2 regions of the Synechococcus sp. LTW-R genome follow, and region 1 is predicted to be linked to the other one. Evidence: riboswitches for the same ligand, from Rfam matches in the RefSeq annotation. Region 1 holds a riboswitch; the other holds the start of a gene.
The links. A riboswitch is a leader RNA that binds a small molecule or an ion and turns the genes downstream of it on or off. The one in region 1 is predicted to bind cobalamin.
Positions count from the first base shown of each region.

Region 2: another riboswitch for cobalamin. It lies ahead of H0O22_RS00235 (HupE/UreJ family protein); the one in region 1 lies ahead of H0O22_RS03350 (HupE/UreJ family protein).

Region 1 is NZ_CP059060.1:582,763-594,502, reverse strand. Features, by position in the region: gene H0O22_RS03405 (hypothetical protein) at 1-536, shown strand, start outside; gene H0O22_RS03400 (alpha/beta family hydrolase) at 533-1,183, shown strand; gene H0O22_RS03395 (hypothetical protein) at 1,248-1,427, shown strand; gene rpaB (response regulator transcription factor RpaB) at 1,417-2,181, opposite strand; gene H0O22_RS03385 (hypothetical protein) at 2,286-2,600, opposite strand; gene H0O22_RS03380 (peroxiredoxin) at 2,754-3,344, shown strand; gene H0O22_RS03375 (LD-carboxypeptidase) at 3,400-4,365, opposite strand; gene purQ (phosphoribosylformylglycinamidine synthase subunit PurQ) at 4,362-5,015, opposite strand; gene purS (phosphoribosylformylglycinamidine synthase subunit PurS) at 5,019-5,288, opposite strand; gene H0O22_RS03360 (hypothetical protein) at 5,381-5,716, shown strand; gene cobW (cobalamin biosynthesis protein CobW) at 5,713-6,768, opposite strand; gene H0O22_RS03350 (HupE/UreJ family protein) at 6,771-7,352, opposite strand; cobalamin riboswitch at 7,374-7,522, opposite strand; gene H0O22_RS03345 (pentapeptide repeat-containing protein) at 7,528-8,010, opposite strand; gene upp (uracil phosphoribosyltransferase) at 8,099-8,770, shown strand; gene H0O22_RS03335 (hypothetical protein) at 8,795-9,091, shown strand; gene ilvD (dihydroxy-acid dehydratase) at 9,134-10,810, shown strand; gene H0O22_RS03325 (hypothetical protein) at 10,807-11,190, opposite strand; gene H0O22_RS03320 (CIA30 family protein) at 11,194-11,740, opposite strand, start outside.
Region 2 is NZ_CP059060.1:31,769-43,508, reverse strand. Features, by position in the region: gene H0O22_RS00245 (metal ABC transporter substrate-binding protein) at 1-170, opposite strand, end outside; gene H0O22_RS00240 (GTP-binding protein) at 392-1,495, shown strand; cobalamin riboswitch at 1,496-1,639, shown strand; gene H0O22_RS00235 (HupE/UreJ family protein) at 1,667-2,242, shown strand; gene H0O22_RS00230 (hypothetical protein) at 2,308-2,448, shown strand; gene H0O22_RS00225 (Fur family transcriptional regulator) at 2,449-2,922, opposite strand; gene H0O22_RS00220 (lysylphosphatidylglycerol synthase domain-containing protein) at 2,944-3,900, opposite strand; gene larC (nickel pincer cofactor biosynthesis protein LarC) at 3,879-5,072, opposite strand; gene H0O22_RS00210 (hypothetical protein) at 5,072-5,734, opposite strand; gene H0O22_RS00205 (hypothetical protein) at 5,750-6,361, opposite strand; gene H0O22_RS00200 (tetratricopeptide repeat protein) at 6,465-7,298, shown strand; gene H0O22_RS00195 (hypothetical protein) at 7,264-7,587, opposite strand; gene xth (exodeoxyribonuclease III) at 7,644-8,465, shown strand; gene H0O22_RS00185 (FAD-linked oxidase C-terminal domain-containing protein) at 8,462-9,901, opposite strand; gene hemL (glutamate-1-semialdehyde 2,1-aminomutase) at 10,148-11,386, shown strand; gene H0O22_RS00175 (TRAP transporter substrate-binding protein) at 11,389-11,740, shown strand, end outside.

The sequences.
Region 1 (11,740 bases):
CGCTGCAAACCTCGCTCGAGCTGGATGGGATCAGGGTGTTGCCCCTCTCCTGTGACGACTACTACTGGCCCAATTGGACGCCGGATGCGCTCTACGGCTACGACACCCCTGCTGGTATTGACGCCGAGGCTTTGCTCGCAGAGCTGGAGCTCCTCTGCAGCAACAACGCGAACAGTCTGCGTCGCTACGACATGGTGAGCCACTCGGTCTGGCGGGAGCCCTTCAAGCAGAACTATGACCTGATTGTTCTCGAGGGGGCCTTCGGTCCCCAGGCCTTGCTGGGCGAGCCCCTGCTGCGATCGATGGTGTATCTGGAGCTTGCAATGCCGCTTCGGCTCTGGCGCCGGCAACGGCGTGATCGACGGGAGCGCGGTCATTCCCTCGTCTACGTGATCCGCCAGACCGTGTTGGAGACCTTGCCCGGCGAACGTGACTTCATTCGTCCCTTAAGGCAGAAGGCTGACCTCGTGATCCAAAACAGCCCGTCAGGTCTTGCGACACTGACGCAGCACGCCCGCTCACTCGTCGCCCTATGAGCCAAAACGATGGAGCTAGGCTGATCAATGGGCCTGAGACCGCAACGAGCACGCTGCTGCTGGCCCACGGTGCGGGCGCGCCCATGGACAGCAACTGGATGGAGTCGGTAGCAGGCGGGTTGGGAGCCTGCGGCGTCCGGGTGGTGCGCTTTGAGTTCCCCTACATGCAGCGAAGCCGCGAACTGGGTCGACGTTGTGGACCGGATCGCCTCCCCAAGCTTCTGGATGCCTACCGCGAGGAGGTGATGCGCGAACAACGCCGCCATGGCGTTGCCAACGTGTTCATCGGCGGGAAGTCCCTCGGCGGACGCGTTGCCAGCCTCCTGATCGAGTCACTGGACGATGTCCAAGGGTGCCTCTGCCTTGGCTATCCCTTTCACCCCCCCGGCAAACCCGAGTCGCTTCGCACCGAGCACCTCGAAAGCATGCAGTCCCCATGTCTGATCCTCCAGGGGGAACGGGACAGTTTTGGTCGCCGCGAGGAGGTGGAGCGCTATTCCCTTGCCCCGTCCTTGGAGCTGATCTGGTTGCCGAGCGGGGACCACAGCTTCATGCCGACCAAAACGTCCGGGCTGAGCGAGGCCGACAACCTGAACGCCGCCATCGACCACTGTCAGCGCTTCATCACACGTCACCAGCAGGGGTAGCCCACGCGACCACCGCAACGGAGCAGCCGGGGAACAATGGTCGGGCCACTGCGGTCATTGACCGATGCGCGAGATCGTCTTTCGCGTTGCCAGCTCGCCAACAACCCTTCAGGCCAAAAGCGAATCACCGAGCCTGACGATTCGCTCCAGCAACCTTGAAGAGCTCCATCACGCCGCGAGGGACGCCCTCATCGAGCACTTCGGCCCCAGCCATGGGGCCTACAAGGTGCGCTTTAAGCGCTGAGGGCCTCCATGGCCTGGGGAATGCGCTGGAACATGTAGCCGAGACCCCGGGCCGTCAGGATCAACTCGGGATTCTCCGGGTCATCCTCGAGCTTGGCTCGCAGACGGGAGACGTGAACATCGACGACCCGACTGTCGGAGGAGCGCTCCGGCTTGTAGCCCCAAACTTTTTCGAGCATGTCGAGACGGCTGATCGGTTCGCCGGAACGGCTGATCAGCAGCTCCAGCAGGTTGAACTCCATGCCGGTCAAGCGGATCCGCTCCTCACCGCGGTGGGCTTGGCGCTTGTTGAAATCGATGCTCAGGTCACCGACCACGACCACATGGGCCGTGCGACCCGGTCCGGCAACACCGTTGGCTTGAACCGAGCTGACGCGACGCATGACACAGCGGATCCGCGCCTCGAGCTCCTTGGGACTGAAGGGCTTGACCATGTAGTCGTCAGCGCCCAGCTGAAGACCCGTAATCCGATCAGCCACATCCCCAAGGGCCGTCAGGAGAATGATCGGCACCTCCGATTGGGCACGGATCCGCTCGGTCACGGCGAAGCCGTCGAGCTCGGGCATCATCACGTCCAACACCACCACGTCGGGCTCCGAGGCGCGGAAGTGCTCGAGGGCCTGGGCTCCGTTCTCCGCCAGGGTGACCTCGTGGCCCAGCATCACGAGGCGGGTTTCCAGGATGCGGCGAATGTTGTCTTCGTCGTCAGCAACCAGGATCTTGAGGGGAGCGTTCGCGGTTGTCGCTTCAGTCAAGGGGATCGATGATGCTCTGCATTAACGATTAATTGAGCGAGGGGCCTTTTATGAAGGAACAACAGGCTTTGTAACGATCGCTTCGGATGAACCGGGCCCGCTGCTTAGTTGACTGGTTCTTGAAACGCGTCCAGCAGAACGGGGACCGTCACGATCGGGTCGAAGCTCGTGATGGCGGGTTGCTGAGGCTGGGGCTCCGGTTGGCGACGGACCCGATTGGGGGTGGATCGCACGGGCGCCGCACCCGGTTGATCGGCCTCGCTGCGACGACGAACCGGGTTGCGCCGGCTGGGCTCAGGACGACTGGTGGAGAGAGGACGCTGAATCGGTTGGTCCTTGAGCTCGCCACGCAGCTGGTTCAGCAGACGAAAATGACCCGTGGTGTTGTATTTCCGCAGCAGCGAGGGATCCCAAGCCATCAGCGCTTGTCCGTAATGCCCACAGCCTATGGGGCAGCACGCCACCTGTAGAAGCGTGATAAATTGTTGCGGTGACAACTGGAAGTCGATCCGGGTTCGCATTAAGCGCAATTCAGTTCGTCATCCCTGTCTCCAACATTCATCTCACTGACTATGTCGAGGCTCGTCGGTCTTCAAGCTCCTGATTTCACCGCCACCGCTGTGGTGGATCAGGAATTCAAGGAGGTGACTCTCTCCTCGTACCGCGGCAAGTACGTGGTGCTCTTCTTCTACCCCCTCGACTTCACCTTCGTCTGCCCGACGGAGATCACCGCCTTCTCCGACCGCTACAGCGAGTTCTCCAGCCGCAACTGTGAAGTGCTGGGCGTATCCGTGGACAGCCAGTTTTCCCACCTGGCTTGGGTTCAGACCGACCGTAAGAATGGTGGCCTGGGCGACATCGCCTACCCCCTGGTGGCTGACCTGAAGAAGGACATCGCCCGCTCCTACGAAGTCCTCGACGAGGACGCCGGTGTGGCCCTGCGCGGCCTGTTCATCATCGATCCCGATGGTGTGATCATGCAGAGCACCATCAACAACCTGCCCGTCGGCCGCAGTGTTGATGAGACCCTGCGTCTGCTGCAGGCGTTCCAGCACATCCGCAACCACCCCGACGAGGTCTGCCCCGCCAACTGGACCCCCGGCGAGAAGACCATGAACCCCGACCCCGTGAAGAGCAAAGAGTTCTTCGCCGCCGTCAACTGAGCTCCGTCTTCGACCACTCCTCGGGGGCCCATGGGCCCCTTTTTTTATGTGCGGCTCAACCCGCGAGCATCAGACTGAGCTCGCCTGTGCGGCCATCCAGTCGCGCCGGAACGCCGAGGGGCAGCGCCAGGTTGGGGCGGCCATGGCCAACGGGCAGATCCTTCACGATCGGAAGACCCAAGATTCCCAGCCGTTCCTCCAGGATCTCGGCCATCGAGAAGTCGCCGGGGAGCACGTCGTCCTCAGCCCAAGAGAAACGACCAAGACCAATCCCGCGGACTCCATCCAGCAGGCCAGCCGCTCGCCATTGGGTCAGCTGCCGATCGATCCGGTAGGGCGCCTCGCCGGTGTCTTCAAGGACTAAGACCCTTCCCTTCAAGGAGGGAAGCCAGGGGGTCCCAATCAGGCTGGTGGCCACGGTGAGGTTGCTCACCACCAGCGGTCCCTCCGCCAGCCCTGGCCGCATGCCAACGCCACGGAGAGGCTGCACAGACGCACCCGTGAGGAGAGCAACGAGCCGCTGCCATTGCCCACTGGAGCCGCCGAACCAGCCATGGATGCCACCAGAGCTGCCCGCGACGAGTTGAGCCAGGAGCAGCGCAGAACAATCGGAGAAGCCAACGCACCAGCGCGGACGGGGCGGGATCGTCCAGCCCTGCTCCAGCACCCGAGCGCTGCCCCAGCCTGCTCCGACCAGGAACAGGGCATCGATCGAGGGATCAAGCCAGGCCTGCCGGAGGGCAGCAGCGCGTTGCTGATCAGTCCCAGAGAACCAGCGCCACTGACCGCTGAGCTCGGGGGGAGTCACCAAGACCCAGCCCTGCTGCCGGCAACGCCATCGCAGCTGCTCAAGCAAGGGATCACCGCGCTCCATCCAGGTGCCTGGAGCAAGAGCGGCAATTCGAGCGCCACGCTTCAACGGGGCAGGGCGGTCCTGACTGGCTGCCTGGGCAGCGGCAGAGAGGGAGGGAACGGCCGTTAGCGCCCCAAGCAGGAGCTCACGGCGCCGCCACAGGCTCATCCCAACAGGCTGGCCAGGAGGCGGCGGCCATCGACACCACCGGTGGCCGGATCACAAGCCCGCTCCGGGTGGGGCATCAGACCCAGAACATTGCCCTGGGCATTGGTCAGGCCAGCCACATCAGCCACGGAGCCATTGGGGTTGCGGCAGTAGCGCAAGACCACTTGGCCCTGATCCTCAAGGGCTTTGAGTTGATCCGGATCGGCCTGGTAGCGGCCCTCGCCATGGGCGATGGGGAAATTCACCACCTCACCGCTCGTGTAGCCCTGGAGCCAGCTGCACTGGCCGGGTTCCACGCGCAGATCCGTCGGTTCACAGATGAAGTGCAGTTTCTGGTTGCGGGTCAGTGCCCCCGGCAACAGGCCCATCTCCGTCAGCACCTGGAACCCGTTGCAAATCCCCAGCACGCGACCACCGCGATTCGCAAACGCGACCACCTCCTCCAGGAGTGGGGCAAAACGGGCAATCGCACCGCAGCGGAGATAGTCGCCGTAGCTGAACCCGCCAGGGATCACGACCGCATCCAGACCACTCAGGTCGCGCTCCTCGTGCCAGAGGAAACGCGTTTCGATCCCCAGGCAGCCCTGGGCCGCCCACTGAACATCCCGGTCACAGTTGGACCCGGGAAAGACGACGACGCCGAGGGTCATGGCTCAGGCTCCTGCGTTGGAGTCGTCCTTGAGCTCGAGGGTCCAATCCTCGATCACGGGATTAGCCAGGAGCCGATCACTCAGGAGCTCCAACTGCTGCCGCGCGCTCTGGGCATCGGGAGCCTCGAGCTCCACTTCAACGGCCTTGCCGATGCGCAGCTTGCTAATGCCATCCACACCCAGGCGCGAGGCGGCGGCTCGGGTGGCTTCACCAGCGGGATCGAGCACGGAGGGCCTCAGGGAGACCAACACACGGGCAAAGAAGACGGGCACCTGAGCTCTAGGTGGGGTTTGTCAAATCTTGGCAGGCCGGCTGACGGCGAACCTCTGTCTGGACAGGTTGGGGATGGTCCGCTGGGGTCGCCGTGAGTCGTTTACAGCCCCTGCCCGTGCTCGTGCTGGCGTCCATGGCCCTGGCGGCCCAAGCATCTGCCCAGGCCCGTCAACCCTTCTCGGTTCCGCTGGAGTGCCAGCTCGAGTCAGGCGGATGGCATCCCTGCACCATGACCGTGGAGCGCATTGGCGAGCACTGGTGGCTCCAGGTGGGACAGCGCCGCTTTGATTTCCGCCACGACGGACAGGGGCGCATCGAGCTGCAAGAGGCGTCCGGGCCCCCGCGAGAAGTCTCTCCGAGCTGGAGCAGCCAACAGGCCCTCTGCTGGGACGGGGTCTGCACCAAGGGAAACCTACCGCTGGATTAGGCCAATCCGCCCTTCAGCTGCTCCTGAACCCCTGCAACATCGAGGGATAGCCCAAGCGCGACCAGTTCCAGCCCATCGCTGCTGGGACGGTCCAAACGGGAGTTGCTGTCAAACCAACACTCCAGCCTGGGGCCCACCGCTTGGATCTGGAGGGGGTGGCTCTTGCCAGGCAGCCAGGCCCGACCCTTGAGCCTGAGCAAACCGTGGTCGGCGATCAGCGCTGGGAGCAGGGTTTCCAACTGCGCCTTGCTGGTGGTCCCTTCCCAGTTCAGCGAAACCGACTCCATCGCCACATGGCTGTGGTCATGGTGGTGATGGTCGTGATCGTGATCGTGGTGATGCTCGTCCTCTTCAGGCCGATCGAGGCCCATCAGAAGCGCAGCAGGAACTTGTCCCCGCGCCATCGGCAAGACCGAGACCCCATGGCGGAGCTGCTCGCTTAAGCGGCTTTGCAGGGCTTGAATCGCCTCCTCACTGAGGCAATCCGCCCGGCTCATCAGCACAAGATCGGCGGCGCCAAGCTGATCGTCGAAGAGGGAGTTGATGTCACTGAGGTGATCCAGGCTGGGATCAGCCGCGCGTTGGGCCTCGAGGGCCGCCGGATCGGCCACAACGCTGCCGTTGCTGAGGGCTTCCCCATCGACCACGGTCACCACGCCGGTGACACGGGTTCGGGTTCGGATCTCAGGCCAGCGAAAGGCCTGGACCAACGGAAGCGGCAAGGCCAAACCGCTGGTTTCAACAACGATTCCATCCAACTGATCGGCCCGCTGAAGCAGCTGCTGCATCACCGGAAGGAACTCGTCCTGAACGGTGCAGCAGAGGCAGCCATTGGCCAGTTCCACTACGCGGCCGTCGAGGTCCTCCTCTGGGCAAAAGCCGCAGCTGCGGATCAAATCGCCATCGATGCCGACTTCCCCGAATTCGTTGACCAGAACGGCGAGGCGCAGGCCACTCGAGAGCAGCAGCTGGCGCAGCAAGGTGGATTTACCGGCGCCCAGGAAACCGGTCACCACGGTGACCGGAAGGCGTGAGGCAGGTGCCGTGATCATGCTCAGGCGACCAGAGCCGTCCAGGTGAAGGCCGCACCGATGCCCACGAGCACACCAGCGAGGACGATCTTCGTGGCGGGTTGCAGATCAACGGCCAGACGGCGCAGCGCCACCAGGGACGCCGTCAGCAAGAGGGCTTGGCTGAGCAGCAAACCCAGGAGATAGAAGGCAATGGGAGTGGACTCCCAGCCAATGACCGAAGCGCTCAGGACGTATCCGTGGAGGGCAAAGGCCGGGATCAGCGTCAGGGTTGGCAGGCGTCCGGCAATCACGAGGCCTTCCAGCACCAGTGAGAGGGAGACCAAGGCCTCGGCGGCGGGCAGGCCGGGCAGCCAAAGACCAACCGCACTCGACGCCAGACCAACGACGAGCAGGCCCAGGGTCCAGCGCATGGAGCGCTGCAGACCGACCAGAGCCAGAGCCAATAGGAAGAGCAGGTGATCAGGGCCCAGAAGCGGGTGGGCCAGACCGCTGAGCAGACCGCTGATGGCCGAGGGCTGCAAGCCCAGGGACTCCATCGGGTGATGGGCCAGGGCGGGGCCAGCACTCAAGAGGAGCGCAGCGGCCCCGAAACGCTTAAACATCAACAGAACTGGTCCGCGCCAGGAATCATGGGTTGCACCGGCGGGCGTTCTGACTGGAATCCTGGAGCCAGGACTCTTCACAGCTGCGGGACAGCGCCGGAATTGCACCGGACTTTCCCCGTTTCCTCTTCGGGCTGATCCCCCGAAGAACCGGAGCTCAGAGCCTAAGCGCTGGTTAGCGGCAAGCCAGGCTTTCGCGGGTCTCAACGCCGGTCCGCGGGTTGACACCACTGGCCCGAGCGCAAAGCGCCTTTTGCTGGGGCAGATCGAGAACCGCATCAGTGAAGTCGGTTCCCTCGATTTGAGCGCCGGTGAACTTGCTATTCATCAACATGGCGTTGCGGAAGACAGCACCGCTGAGATCCGCGTTGTCAAAGCGCGTGGCGAAGGCCACGGCGTCCTCCAGATCAGCCGCAGACAGGTTGGCGTTTTGGAGATTGGCGGTGTTGAAGACCGCTCCGCGCAGGTCGGTCTCGCTGAGATCAAACCCCTCCATCGAGGCCTTGAGGAACTCCTGCTGCTGCAGGTTCCGTCCATGCATGTCCGGCTGGAGATCTTGGGCACTGCGTTGGCCGCGCAGCTCGGGAGCCGTAATCGCCAATGCCGGCTCAGCAGCGGGCAACAGGAACGTCAGCTGCAGCGCCAGGGCGATGGCGATGGAGCTCAGCCATCGGGCTACGAGGTTCCGCACTGCAGCTTTAACTTGGGCGATCAAGTTATTGCAGGCGGATACCGGAGCGCGACCGATGAGCAAGACCCTGCGTGTGGTGGTGCCGCCCCATCCCCTGATTGGCCACTGGTTGACCCTGCTCCGTGACGCGGAGACCCCGCAACCGTTGTTTGCCACGGCCATGGCCGAATTGGGGCGCTGGTTGACCTATGAGGGCATGCGGGACTGGATCCCCTACCAACGGGTCCAGGTGAGCACACCCCTCGCCCAGACCGAAGGAACCATCGTGGATGGCTCCATTCCCTTGCTGGCTGTGCCCATCCTGCGGGCGGGACTGGGGCTCTGGGACGGAGCCAAAACCGTGATCCCGAGCGCTTCCGTGGCCCACATGGGTCTGCAGCGGGATGAGGTCAGCGGCCGCTGCCGCTGTTACTTCAACGGTTTGCCCGAATCGATCCCAGCCAATGCGGGTGTGTTGGTCTTCGATCCGATGGTGGCCAGCGCCGCCACGCTTCTGAATGTGCTCGAGCAACTGGAGACCAAAGGGGTCACTGGGCAACGGGTCCGCGTGATCTCAGCTCTTGCCGCCAGCCCTGGCTTGAAAACCCTGGGTGAGCGCTACAGCGATCTGACGATCTACACCGGCTGCATCGACGCTGAATTGGACGAGCAGCTGCGGATCGTTCCCGGATTGGGTGACGCGGGTGACCGTCTCTATGGCAAGCCGCAGTCAGGCTTCGTAGGCTGAGGTCTATTCGAGCGCTCTGCAGCAATGTCCAACCGAGATGGCGGTTCCGGATCTCTGGGCACCCTCTTGGTTGGTGCGGTGATCGGTGCAGCCGGCTTTGCCTGGTGGCTGTATTCCGAAGCGGAGCGGAAACAGCAGCAGACCCGGCAGCAACGCAGTCTGCGCCTGAGCCGTCTGGCCGACCACGACGATCAGGCCTTCGACCCCAATAGCGAGAGTCCGGTCGTCCGTGAGCATGAGCTCCAGGACAAGGTTCAGCAGCTGAACCAGGCGATCGAGGACGTGCGCCGTCAACTGGAAGGGCTGAGCCCCCAGAGCTGATCAGGCTCCTCGGTAGGTTGCTGGGTAGACAACGCCGCAGCCATGCTCCGCTCCGCCGCGATCACCCAGGGCATTCAGCGCTCCCCTAACCGCGCCATGTTGCGGGCTGTCGGTTTCGGAGACGCTGATTTCAACAAGCCGATCATTGGCATCGCCAACGGCTACAGCACGATCACGCCCTGCAACGTCGGCCTGAACGACCTGGCACGCCGGGCCGAGCAGGCTGCACTGGGGGCCGGGGCGATGCCTCAGATGTTCGGCACCATCACCGTCAGCGACGGGATTTCGATGGGCACCGAAGGGATGAAGTACTCCCTGGTGAGCCGCGAAGTAATTGCCGACGCCATCGAGACCGCCTGCAACGGCGAGTCGATGGACGGCGTTCTGGCCGTCGGCGGCTGCGACAAGAACATGCCTGGCGCCATGTTGGCCATGGCGCGGATGAATATTCCGTCGGTCTTCGTCTATGGCGGCACAATTAAACCCGGAAAGCTGGGCGGCTGCGATCTGACGGTGGTTAGTGCCTTTGAGGCAGTCGGTCAGCTCACCAGCGGCCAAATTGACGAGGAACGGCTCACCGAAATCGAGAAGAACGCCTGCCCGGGAGCCGGCAGCTGTGGCGGCATGTTCACGGCCAACACGATGAGTGCGGCTATCGAAACCATGGGTTTGAGCCTGCCCTACAGCTCAACGATGGCGGCAGAAGATCCCGAAAAAGCGGACAGCGCAGCGCGCAGTGCTGAGGTTCTTGTTGACGCCATCAAGGCCAACATTCGCCCCCGGGATCTGCTGACCCGGGAAGCCTTTGAGAACGCCATCAGCGTGATCATGGCCGTGGGCGGCTCCACCAACTCCGTCCTTCATCTCTTGGCCATTGCCCGCACTGCGGGTGTGGAGCTGAGCATCGATGACTTCGAAAGCATCCGCCAGCGGGTTCCAGTGATCTGCGATCTCAAACCCAGTGGTCGCTATGTGACCGTCGATCTGCACCAGGCCGGTGGCATCCCTCAGGTGATGAAGCTGCTCCTGGATGCCGGTCTGCTGCATGGCGATTGCCGAACGATCGAAGGCAAGACGCTGCATGAACTGCTGTCCGATGTCCCGTCGGTGCCCGCCGCTGACCAAGACGTCATCCGTCCGCTGAGCAACCCCCTCTACGCCAAGGGGCACCTGGCGATTCTCAAGGGCAACCTGGCCCAAGAGGGCGCCGTCGCGAAGATCAGTGGCGTCAAGAACCCCGTCATCACTGGACCGGCACGGGTCTTCGAGAGCGAAGAAACCTGCCTCGACGCGATCCTCGACAAGCAGATCAATGCCGGCGATGTGGTGGTCGTCCGCAACGAGGGACCGGTCGGCGGACCGGGAATGCGGGAAATGCTCTCGCCGACCTCCGCGATCGTGGGCCAGGGCCTGCTCGACAAGGTGGCCCTGATCACCGATGGCCGCTTCTCCGGCGGTTCCTATGGCCTCGTCATCGGCCATGTCGCCCCTGAGGCTGCTGTGGGGGGAACGATCGGTCTAGTCCATGAGGGGGACAGCATCACGGTCGATGCCAATCAGCTCTTAATTCAGCTGAACGTGGACGAGGCCGAGTTGGCCTCCCGGCGCGCCGCCTGGAGCAAGCCCGAACCGCGCTACCGCACCGGTGTTCTGGGCAAGTACGCACGGCTCGTGAGCTCCAGCAGCAAGGGCGCTGTGACGGACCAGCCCGGCCTCTAGGCCTCCCCGGCGATCAAGGCGCGAATGCGCCGGCAGAGGGCCTCAAGGGGGGCCCCGGCGCTGGGGCGCTCACAGCGTTCCCCGGAGTGCGACTGCATCCAGACGGGGTGGCTGCCGTGCCAGAGCATCGGAGCCTCCTCATCGGCCACCATGCTCAGCATCAGGTTGAGCTCCTCTCCGCTCCTGTAGATCTCCAGCTCCAAATCCCGGTCGGGGTGACGGACCCCGTCCACATCACGGGCCTCGATCAGCAGGCAACAGTCGCTGCAATCGCCCAACGTTGCTGGGGGCTCACCGCTGAAGCGAAGGGCATGGCGGTAGGGCTTCAGGCAGACATCCGCGGCCTTCGCCAGTTCACTAAGCAGAGGTTCATCGTCCATCCGTTAGGTCACCGCACGGATCGAGCGGATTAAGAGGCGCAGGGGTCCAGGTCTGAACCCGGGGTTTCGACCACCCACGTCGCCAAACTTGGAGTGGAGCACCTGGATCCGCGTGACCGCTCGCGCGTTAAAACGAAGCGGAAAGCCCACGGGAGTCGCACGCACGCTTGGAGTGAGTCGATTGAACGGAATCGTCACGACTGAGGTGCCATTCGGGCGCGTTGAGAACTCAGACACCCAGCGGAGGCCGCCAGGAATGAGCTCGGTTAGACCTCCGACCCCATCCCGGCAGGCGATGGCGAGCTTGTAACGCCGACCATCCCCATCGAGTTGAAGCTCGAGGGCTCCGTAGGCAGAGAGATCGCGAGACGGCTCGAGGACCGGTGAACGGCAACTGACAAAGCCACCACCCTCCTGCTCGACGATGGCCTCCATCAGCAATCCATCGGTGGTAGCAGTGCATTGGCCTTGGCTGCGGCCACCCATGATGGTGTCGTTCAGGGACTGCCAGCCCGGGAAGTCAGCTCCAGACGCGAGCAGCAGCGGGGCA
Region 2 (11,740 bases), 550 kb from region 1:
TGGTAACCGTTGAGGAAAACCACCGAAGCCGACTGAATCGCCGATCGATCACGAGCGGTTAATCGGTAATCGTGAGGGTCACCCCCGTTCGGGACAAGGCAGACGACAGAAACATCTGCGCCTGCGACAACTCGAACAAGATCACAAAGAATCCCGTTCGCCGCTACCACAGACGGAATGGGTTGAGCGACCGCGATCGGCCCAAGTGAAAAAGCTGCCAAGCCGGCAGCGAGAGCTCCCCCAGGGGCGAGCGCCAGAAAGCGCGACAAATACGTGGAGCGATTTTGGGAATGATAACAGTTCTCACGCTTGGAGCAACCTTGGTCTTTCTGCCAGCACGTAACCAGCCAGACTTAGGAACGATTCGAAGCCGCAGCAAGCCGCCTTGACCATGAGCAGCAGCCTGATGGATCAGGCCCATAGCGGGCTCCCCGTCACCATCCTGACGGGCTTCCTTGGCGCGGGAAAAACCACGCTGCTGAACCACATTCTCAGCAACCAGCAGGGTGTCAAAACCGCTGTTCTAGTGAACGAGTTCGGTGAGATCGGCATCGACAACGATCTGATCATCGCCACCAGCGATGACATGGTCGAACTCAGCAATGGCTGCATCTGCTGCTCCATCAACGGGGAGCTGCTGGACGCTGTCTATCGAATCCTCGATCGTCCGGATCCCGTCGACTATCTGGTCGTGGAAACCACGGGTCTCGCCGACCCGCTGCCGGTGGCCATGACCTTCATTGGAAGTGATCTACGGGATCAGACCCGGCTCGACTCGATCATCACCCTGGTCGATGCCGAGAACTTCAGCGACGAAATCCTTGTTGGGGAAGTGGCCCGGGCCCAGGTGGTCTATGGCGACATCCTTTTGCTCAACAAGTGCGACCTGGTCAGCGAGGAGCGCCTCACTGCCGTGGAGGAGAAGCTGCGGGAGATCAAAACCGATGCGCGGATCCTGCGCTCGGTCAAAGGGGAGGTCAGCCTGCCGCTCCTGCTCAGCGTTGGCCTCTTTGAGAGCGACAAGGTGGCCGCGCAGCAAAACCACGACGACTGCGACCACGACCACGGTCACTGCGTGCATGAGCACGATCACGACCATTCCCACGATCACCACGACCACGATCACAGCCATGCCCACGATCACCGGCACTCCCACGACCATTCCCACGCCGATCACCTCGCCATCGAGGGATTCACGTCCCTCTCCTTTGACAGCGCAGACCCCTTCTCCCTAAGGAAGTTTCAGAACTTCCTCGACAACCAGCTGCCCGCCGGTGTCTTCCGCGCCAAGGGAATCCTCTGGTTCAACGAGAGCAGCAAGCGCCACGTCTTCCACCTGGCTGGCAAGCGCTTCTCCATCGACGACAGCGAGTGGAGCAAGCCCAGCGACCGCAAGAACCAGTTGGTCGTGATCGGGAAGAACCTCGACCACGCCAAGATCCGCAAGCAACTCCAGGCCTGCGTCGCCAAGGATGCAGGCAAGGGTTTCTCCTAAAGCAATAATCCGGGGAGCGGTTTCCTGGATTCAGCCCAGGAAGGCAACGAGGAAAGTCCGGCGCGAATCCGGCACTGTCCCGCAGCTGTGATGGGAGCGCGCCGCTCCCCAGTCAGAACGCTCGCCGCACTCCGTCCTTCCCCTTCAGTACCGGCGCGGACCGGATCTGCCATGACCTCCAAACTGACCCGATCACTGCTGAGCAGCGCCGCCGCCGGTCTCAGCCTGAGCCTGCTGTCGGTGCTGCCCGCCGGCGCCCATGGCGGCGCCGAGCACGGAGTCATCGATGGCGCCCTGCACCCGCTGCTGGGTCTGGACCACCTGCTGATGCTGGTGGCCATTGGCCTCTGCGCCGCCCAGGCAGGCCGCCAAATCCTGGGTTACGCCCTGGCCGGAGCGCTGATCGGCTCGGTCTTCGGCAGCTTCGGCGGTCAACTGCCTGGAGCCGAAGTGCTGGCAGCCCTGGCGCTCTCCGCCGTGGCCGCCGTCTTGGTTCTGGTGCTGCGCGGTCTCTGCAGCCGTCAGATCCTGGCCCTGACCGTGGCCGGCGGTGTTTCGGTCCACGCCCTGCTCCACGGCCTGGAGTCCAGCGGCAGCTCCTTCTGGTGGGCCGGTGCACTGCTGGGCTCGGTCGCCGTCGTCGGCGCCAGCGCCTGGCTGAGCCAAAGGCTTGAGCGCGGCGGCGCTTCCCTCGGGGCCGCTCTGCTGGCGCTGGCCGGCGGCCTGCTCGCCCTCGCTCCCCTCTGAGCTGCAGCAACCGCGACAGCAGAAGCGAAAAACGCCGTTATGGTGTATCAAACCGTATCCCCTGGATGGCCGAGTTCGTTGCACTCACGACGGTTTTCGGGCTCGTTGGCCTGATCTACTGGCTCGGCACCGATTCCGACGACGACAACGGTGGCGGCGGCTTGATGCAGCCGGCCCTCGTCCCCGTTCGCGTCAACCGCCGCTGATTAGCCCTCGGCGTCCTGCTGGGCGCAGCTCGGGCAGAGCGCCCGAACGTTCAAGACACAATTGAGCAACTGGAAGCCGTGCTGCGCCGCCGCCTCGCCGCCGGCCCGCAGCACGGCTTCGCTCTCAAATTCTTCGGTGTGGCCGCAGCGCGCACAGACCAGATGGTGATGGTCCCGGTGGGCCTCATCACTGGCCAACTCAAAGCGGCGCCCGCCTTCTGGCAGCTCGAGTTCACAGAGCAGCTCCATCGAACTCAGGAGCCGCAGCGTCCGATAGACGGTGGCCAGGGAGACCCGTTCATCGGCCTTGAGCAGGCGCTGATGCACCTCCTCAGCGCTCAGGTGACTGCCCTCGCCGAGGCGCTCGAACAGGGCCAAGACCCGTTGGCGCTGGGGCGTCAGACGCTGGCCCCGGTCATGCAGGGAGCTGCGCAACGCATCGGCCTGCACCGGGGAGACAGGACCAGCAGGCACGACGTTCCCTCAGGGCACTTCTCAACAATACCCACTGTTGCGAAGCGCCGCCAGGTCCCGGCGGGCGGTGGCCGCCATCAACAGATCCGCCAAAGACACCACGAGTCGATAGCTCAAGGCGACGGCCAGCAGCGGAGCCTCGGGAACGGCGGCGGCCAGGCGCAGCACCAAGACCGCTTCAAACACCCCCAAGCCGCCAGGGGCCGCCGGCACGACTAAACCGGCGGTCCAGGCCAGGGCAAAACCCGACAACCAGCCGAGCCAATCCAGCTGGAAAGCCAGATCAAAGGCTTGAACGCAGCAGGCAAACCCGGCAAAGCGGCACAGGACAAAGACCAACTCCGCCGCCAGGGGGACCCAGGGATAGCCCGGAAGGCGCAGGCTTCCCGAACGCAGGTCCGAGAGATCCACCTCGAGGGCCTTCGCGCGGCGACGCTCCAAACCCTCCAGCAGCGGGTTCAGCCAACGGGGCAGTAAGGCCAACAGGGGCAGCAAGGCCAGCAAGGAGACACCACCCCCCAGGGCCACCAACGCCAAGGCCGCCACGGCCATCAACAACGGATCGAGCAGCACCGCCCCAAGGGCCTGGCGCCCACTCAGCGGTTGCCGGCAGGGTCCCCCCGCGCGCAGGGCCCGCAGCCGAGCCAGCAGGTGCCAGACCCCACCAGGCAGGTACTTGCGCAGGTTGGACTCCAGAAAGAGCAACACCACGGGCGTCCAGCGGGGCATCGCCCCAAGCCAGCGCAGCACCACCCCCCAGGCCAGGCCATTGACCACCAGGCTCAAGGCACTCAGACCCAAGCCCAAGGCCAGCCAGAGCCACGACTGACGATCCAGGCTCAACTGCAGCAACTGACTGCCGTGGGACACCACCGCAGAGACCACAAAGGCAACACTGGCGGCGGTCAACCACAGCCGGGCGCCCCCGGGCAGCGCGACCCGTCTGAGCCGCTCGATCACCGCTGCTCCTCCCGCCACTGCAGCAGGGCCTGGCGCAGCTGATCGAGGGGCAGCTGCCGCTCCTCGGCCAACCGCACCAGGTCCTCAAACTCCGGCTTGCGCCGCACGCTGCCATCCGGCCGTGTCGACGTCTTGAAGCGCACCGGGCCCCAAGGGGTCTGATGCTCCTCGATCTGGCGGGGCAGGGCCCAGCGCTGCTGCAGCTCTTCCCGCACCCCCAGGCTGCTGCCGAAGCGCCACCAAATCGCGCGCAGGGCTTCGGCCTGCTCGGGCCAGGCCAGGGCCGTGATCAAGCTGCCGGCGCGTCCCTTCTTCATCAGCACCGGCTGGGCGAAGACCTCCAAGGCCCCCGCCTCCCGCAGAGCCTCCTGAAGAAAGGCCAGATCCTCCGGGGTGGCGTCGTCGATCTGGGCCTGCTGTTGCACCACCGTCTGCAAGGCGGGCCCGGGGGCAACCTCCGTCTCAGCCAGCAGCAGGCGCAACTGATTCGGGCGATCCAACTCCCGCGTGCCCAAGCCAATGCCCAGACGGCTCGGGGTGAGGGCCGGTGCCGCGCCGAAGCCCTCCGCCAAGGCCACCATCAAGGCCAAACCGGTGGGGGTCGTCAGTTCAGCCGGGGGAAAGCCAGCGCTGCTGGCCATGGGAACCCCATGGCGTATGGCCAGCTCGAGCACGGCAGGCACGGGAACTGGCAAAAGGCCATGGGCCGTCGTCACCTGGCCATGGCCCGCGGGGGGCGGACTGCAGATCAAGCGCTCCACGCCGAAGTGCCGCAGGCCGGCACAGACCCCGACCACATCCACCAGCGCGTCGAGGGCACCCACCTCGTGGAAGTGCACCTGCTCCGGTGCCGACCCATGCACGGCGGCTTCGGCCTCCGCCAGCACGCCAAACACCTTCAAGACGTCGCTCCGCAGCACGGGGTCCAGCGGGGCGGTCTGGATCTGCTCGCGCAGGCTGGCCCAATGGCGGTGGGGCGGCTGCTGCTCGAGCGGTTCCACCTCCAGGTGCAGCCCCCGCAGACCCACGCTGCGCCGCTCCTCGAGCTGCAGGCGATAGAGGCCGCCCAGACCCAGGGCCGCCAGGGGTTCGTGGACCGCGTCTTCCGGCAGGCCGCAATCAAACAGGGCCGCCAGCAGCATGTTGCCGGCCAATCCCGTCGGGCAATCGACGACCGCCAGGGCTCCCATCAGGCCTCCTGGAGAAGCTGCTCCGCGCTGGCCTGGAGCCGCTCGCGGTGCTGCTCGAGCCACTGCTGCACCTCGCGGCGGGCCCGGCGTTGTTCGTTCTGAGCCGTCGTCACGTCGTGGCCGGAGAGCCCCCAAAGCCACCCCAGCAGCGCCCGGTCATCGGCGCCACCACGGGAGCCGCCGTATTCCACGGTCTCGGCCACCATCCCGGCCAGCAGCACCCGGCTCCAACGGCGCAGGTCCTCCAGCGGCATCTTCACCTGGGCGGGGGGCTCCAACTCGGTGCTGCCATTCACCCGCAAACCATGGCGCAAACACGCCCGGCTGCCCACGAGGACCTGCTTCACCGGCAGCTGGTTCTCAGCCGCCAATAGCAGGTGACCAGCCTCATGGACCGCGATGCGCCGCAGCCGTGCGCGGCCGAAGCCAAAGGGAAGCGATTCCGCCAAGAGATGGCCCCCCAGGCCACCGAAGCGGGCCGCATCCACGGTGAGGGCCGTCAGGGCCCCACCCGCCGCAGCGGCAATCAGCCAAGGGGAGAGCCCCAGCACGGGGCCCACCACCGTCACCACACTCACGCCTGCGACGGCAACCCCGGCCCGCAGGGCCGCGGTTGAGCCTTGATCGGAACTCGCCAGTCGCAACGGTGGCGGCGAAGTCATGGCCGCATCCCGTTCCTAGCGGCGTCCGCCGCGGGCACCGCCGCGACCCCGGCCAGCCCGTTGGGGCACCGGAGCAATCACTTCGTGGTTCTCGACCTGCAGGGTTTGCCCGTCACGGCGCAGGTCCAGGGAGACGAAATGGCGCAGATGGGCCGGATCCACCTGGCCCTTTAGCTGCAGCTTGAACGGGGTCGGGCGACGACCGTCGGAGCGGGGCTGCTGGCGAATCTTGACCACCAGATCACCGTCGTCCGGACGGGTGTAGATCAGCTCACCGCGCACGGAGAAGTAACCGTCGCCTTCGGGCAGGTCATCCCCATCGCCCTCACTCTCATCCGGGGAGAGGGTGCTGGGCTCCCACACACCCACGAGCTGGAGGTGCAGCTGATCGGGATCGCGGAATCGGGGATAGGCGACCCAGAGGTGGGACTTGCTGAGGTCGAGGTGACGACGCATCAAGGTCAGCACGCGACCGAGAACGACGGCATCAATCTCGGAGCCGTCCTCGGTCTGAATCACTCCTCGGGTGAGCTGTTCCGGATCAGCGGGCACGTAAGTCCCCCGCACCACGCCGATGGCGCGGTACTGCATCGGCTCTGTCACCGGGGAAATGGGGTGTTGACGCATCGTGGCTGAAACCCTCTGGGCGCTCGTGAAATCCATCGCCCGCAAGACAATGTACCGAGCTTGCAAAAAGGCCCCAGACTGAGCCGGACTTGCAGCTCCCTCGATGCAGGCACGAGGCCGCCACAACCAGCGCGATGGCGTGCTGATCGCCCTGGTCGCATCAGGGTTGGTGACCGTCTCGATCACCGGCGGCTGGCTGCTCGGTCAGCACCAAGCCCTCAAAGCCCAAGGCAGCCCCGAGGGGAGCCGCGAGCGGCAAGTCGCCCTGTTGCAGGCACGCCTCGGGGACGGTTCGGCGAGCGCGGCCGATCAACAGCGGCTCGTTGACCTGCTGATCCAACAGGGGCAATCCCAGGAGGCCAGCCTGGTGCTGGAGCGCCTGGCGGATCAACAGCCCCAGAACTGGCAGCTGCGTGTGCTCCTGGCCGAGCTGCGCCGCAACAACAACGACCGCCCCGGGGCCGAGCGGGAGGTGCGCCAGATCCTGAACCTCAAGCCCGATCAAATCGAGGCCCTGCAATTGCTGACCCTGCTGCAACTCGAGCAGGGACGCGGAACCGAGGCGGAAGCCCAGCTCAAGACCCTGCTGGAGGCCAAGAGCAAGCCGACTCCCCAGCCGCAAAAGATGGGCATCGGCCTGCTCCTGGGCGATCTCCGTCAACGCCAGGGCAAAACGGCAGATGCCCTGGCCCTCTACGGCCAACTGGCCAAGGACTTCCCGCGGGACCCCAAGCCCCTCCTAGCGATTGCCCTGCTGAAGCAGGACCAAGGGGATCTGCCTGGGGCCTCTCAAGCCCTCGCCGAAGCCCAGGCGAGGCAACCCGAGAAAAAAGACCCACGCCTGGACCGGGTCGCCGCCAGCTGGGGGCTGCAGACTCTGCGCGAGACGAAGAAGCCGCCGGCTAAGGCGCCGTCACCAAAGGCGAACCAGGGCTAGGGGCCGCCGACTGCGAATCCAGCTGGCGCAGGGCCGCATCGATGGCGTCACCCGGATCGGTCGCGTCATCCATCGCCGTGTTGCGCCGCAACTTGTTCATCAAGTCGATCGGGTTCGTGCTGTCCAGCAGCGATCCCCCTTGGCGGCTCGTGCCGCCGGGCCCCTGGTCAAAGACGCTGGTTTCAGGGGCCAGGTTGGTGTTGGTGGTCTGGGCGCGAGCCGCCGGGGACACCACTGCCGCTGCAGCGATCAAGACCGCGCTGAAGCCGCTGGCAAGTCCCCGAGGCATGGCACATCCGTCGAACCACGGAATGCTAGGAGCAGCCCCAAACCACACCGCCGCCGATGCGCATCGCCAGCTGGAACGTCAATTCGGTGCGGACCCGCCTGGAGCAAGTGCTGGCTTGGCTGCAGGCCCATGAACCCGATGTGCTCTGCCTCCAGGAAACCAAGGTCAGCGATGACCTCTTCCCGCTGAAGGCCTTCGAGCAGATCGGTTACCACTGCGCCATCAGTGGGCAGAAGGCCTACAACGGCGTCGCGCTGATCAGCCGGGAGCCCCTAGAGGACGTTCAAGTGGGCTTTGAGGCGCTTCTGCCTGACGCCGCGCAGCTGAGTGAACAAAAACGGGTGATCAGCGGCCTGCTGGATGGGGTGCGGATCCTGAACCTCTACGTCCCCAATGGCAGCTCCCTGAAAAGCGAGAAGTACCCCTACAAGCTGGAATGGCTGAGCTGCCTGCAGCGCTATCTCGCCGTGCAGGAGGAGCAGGGCGATCCGCTCTGCATGGTCGGGGACTTCAACATCGGCCTGGAGGACCGGGACCTTCCGGATCCAGGGCGCCTGACCGGAACGATCATGGCCAGTGAGCCAGAGCGCAGCGCCCTACGCGGCGCCCTGGGCGATCGACTGACGGATGTCTTCCGGGTCTTCGAGCCGGGCAGCGGCCATTGGAGCTGGTGGGACTACCGCAGCGGCGCCTGGGACCGGGACCTGGGCTGGCGGATCGACCACATTTATTTGTCTGAGGAGCTGCTGGATTGCGCCACCGGCTGCGTCATCGATAAACAACCCCGAGGCAACGTCCAGCCCAGCGACCATGCCCCCGTCGTCGTCAACCTGGCCTGGCCCACAGACGAGGAGGACGAGGACGAAAGCTGGCCCTAAAAGAGCTCGACCCCATCGGGGAGCTTGCGGCCTTCCTCTTTCAGCTCGACCCAGCGGCGAGCCGATTCGCCGCAGGTCTTCGGGGTGGGGAAGATCTTCCCGGGGTTTGCCAAGCCATCGGGATCGAAGGCCCGGCGCACCAGTTGCATCGTCTCCAGATCGTCCGGGCTGAACATCCAGTCCATATAGCAACGCTTGTCGCTGCCCACCCCGTGTTCGCCGCTGATGCTGCCGCCGGCATCGAGGCAGAGCTTCAAGATGGCCGCCCCGAGGGCGGTCACCCGCTCATTCACCCCCGGCTCATCCGAGCGGTACAGGATCAGCGGGTGGAGGTTGCCGTCACCGGCATGGAAGACGTTGGCCACGGCCAAGCCATGCTCCTCACTCAGACGCTCAATTGCGGCCAGGACCCGGGGCAGGGCCGTGCGCGGCACCACTCCGTCCTGGAGGTAATAGTTGGGGAATTGACGGCCCAGGGCTGAGATCGCACTCTTGCGGCCCTTCCAAAGCCGATCCCGCTCCTCCTGGCTCCAGGCCTCACGAACGCCGCCCGCCCCGGCCTCCCGGCAAAGATCAGCCGCGATCCGCACCGACTCCTCGACCTCCAAGGGGTGACCATCGAGCTCCACCAGGAGCACCGCCGCGGCCTCACGGGGGTACTCATCGACCCCAAAGAAATCGTTGACGGCATGGATGCAGCGCCGATCCATGATTTCCATGCCCGCAGGCAGCACCCCAGCGGCGGTGACCAGACGAACGGCCTCCCCGGCCGCTTCCATCGAGGCAAAGTCCGCCAACAAGACGGCCACGCAGGCGGGTTGACGCAGCAGACGCAGGGTGATGGCCGTCGCAATCCCCAGGGTTCCCTCGCTGCCGATGAAGACGCCGCGCAGGTCCAGTTCGGGGGTCTCCGCCATCCCCGAGCCCAAGGTGGTGACGCTGCCATCGGGCAGAACGACCTCCATGGAGAGGACGTGGTTGCTCGTCACGCCGTACTTCAGGCAGTGCACCCCGCCGGAGTTTTCGGCGACGTTGCCGCCGATGCTGCAGGCCACCTGGCTGGAAGGATCCGGCGCGTAATAGAAGCCATCCCCCGCCACCGCGCGGGTGACCCAGCTGTTGATCACCCCGGGTTCCACCGTGATGCGCTCGTTGGGCAAGTCAATGGCGATGACCCGGCGCATGCGACTGGTGGCGATCACCAGGGCGGGCTGCTCCGCCAAGGCCCCGCCAGAGAGGCCCGTTCCACTCCCGCGGGCAATAAACGGAACCTGAAGCTCGTTGCACAACCGCACGACCGCGGCCACCTCATCGGTGGTCTCCGGCAGGACCACCAGGGGGGGTTGATGGCGATGCAGCGTCAATCCGTCGCAGTCGTAGGCCAGCAACTCCTGACGCTTGGCCACCACCGAGCGCGCGGGGAGCAGGGTCCTCAACCGGCGTTCAACCAAGCCCCAGTCTGGATTCACAGCGATTGCCGGGACGCCCAACGACCTTAACGAGCTGGCACGGTCTCGACCGCTGGGGCGGGGATTGCGTAAGGATGGGCGACGCTTAAGGCCCATTTGGGGTCTCGAGCCCCAATCAAGTCTGCGGATTCCGTTTTGACCTCGGCTCCTGTCTCGGCACCTGTGCACAACACCACCCGGTCCCAGGAACTCTTCAGTGCCGCCCAGAAGCTGATGCCCGGCGGCGTGAGTTCCCCCGTACGCGCCTTCCGCTCGGTGGGCGGCCAGCCGATCGTGTTTGACCGCGTCAAAGGGGCCTATGCCTGGGACGTCGACGGCAATCGCTACATCGATTACATCGGCAGCTGGGGCCCGGCCATCTGCGGCCACGCCCATCCTGAGGTGATCGGCGCGCTGCACGATGCCCTGGAGAAGGGCACCAGCTTTGGCGCCCCCTGCGCCCTGGAGAACCAGCTGGCGGAGATGGTGATCGACGCGGTCCCCTCCGTCGAGATGGTGCGCTTCGTGAACAGCGGCACCGAGGCCTGCATGTCGGTGCTGCGCCTGATGCGCGCCTTCACCGGCCGCGAAAAAATCATCAAGTTCGAAGGCTGCTACCACGGCCACGCGGACATGTTCCTGGTGAAGGCCGGCTCCGGTGTGGCCACCCTGGGCCTGCCCGATTCCCCCGGTGTCCCCCGCACCACGGCCGCCAGCACCCTCACCGCTCCATACAACGACCTGGAAGCGGTCAAGCAGCTCTTCGCTGAGAACCCCGGCGAAATCGCTGGTGTCATCCTCGAGCCGATCGTCGGCAACGCGGGCTTCATCACCCCCGAGCCCGGCTTCCTCGAAGGCATCCGTGAGCTCACCAAGGAGAACGGCGCCCTGCTGGTCTTCGACGAAGTGATGACCGGCTTCCGCATCAGCTACGGCGGTGCCCAGGCCAAGTTCGGCGTCACCCCTGACCTGACCACCATGGGCAAGGTCATCGGTGGTGGCCTGCCGGTGGGTGCCTATGGCGGCCGCGCCGACATCATGAGCATGGTGGCTCCCGCGGGTCCGATGTATCAGGCCGGCACCCTCAGCGGTAACCCCCTGGCGATGACAGCCGGGATCAAGACCCTGGAACTGCTCAAGCAACCCGGCAGCTACGAGCGCCTTGAAGCCGTCACCAGCCGACTGATCAACGGAATCATGGAAGGCGCTCGCGCTGCGGGTCTGCCGATCACCGGTGGTTCGGTGAGCGCCATGTTCGGCTTCTTCCTCTGCGAAGGCCCGGTGCGCAACTTCGAAGAGGCCAAGGCCGCCGACGCTGAGCGCTTCGGCAAGGTCCACCGCGCCATGCTCGAACGCGGTATCTACCTGGCCCCAAGCGCCTTCGAGGCCGGCTTCACCTCCCTGGCCCACTCCGACGAGGACATCGACGCCACCATCGCGGCCTTCCGCGAGTGCTTCGCCGCGGTGGCCTGACCATGCAACGGCGGGGCCTGCTCCGGGCTGCGGCCACGGCGGCCGGCTCCGCAGGTGCCGCTGGACTGCTCGGGGCCTGCCGCATCCGCAAGGTCAGCGAGGCCTCTGGAGTTGCCCGACCCCAGGTCCGCTGGCGGATGGCCACCAGCTGGCCCCACTCCCTCGACACGATTTTTGGCGGCGCCCAGACCATCAGCCGCCGGGTCGCCGAACTGAGCGACGGCCATTTCCAGATCGAGCCCTACGCCGCCGGTGAACTGGTGCCGGGCCTCGAGGTGCTCGACGCCGTCCAGAACGGCTCGGTCGAATGCGGCCACACCTCCAGCTACTACTACGTCGGCAAGAACCCCGCCT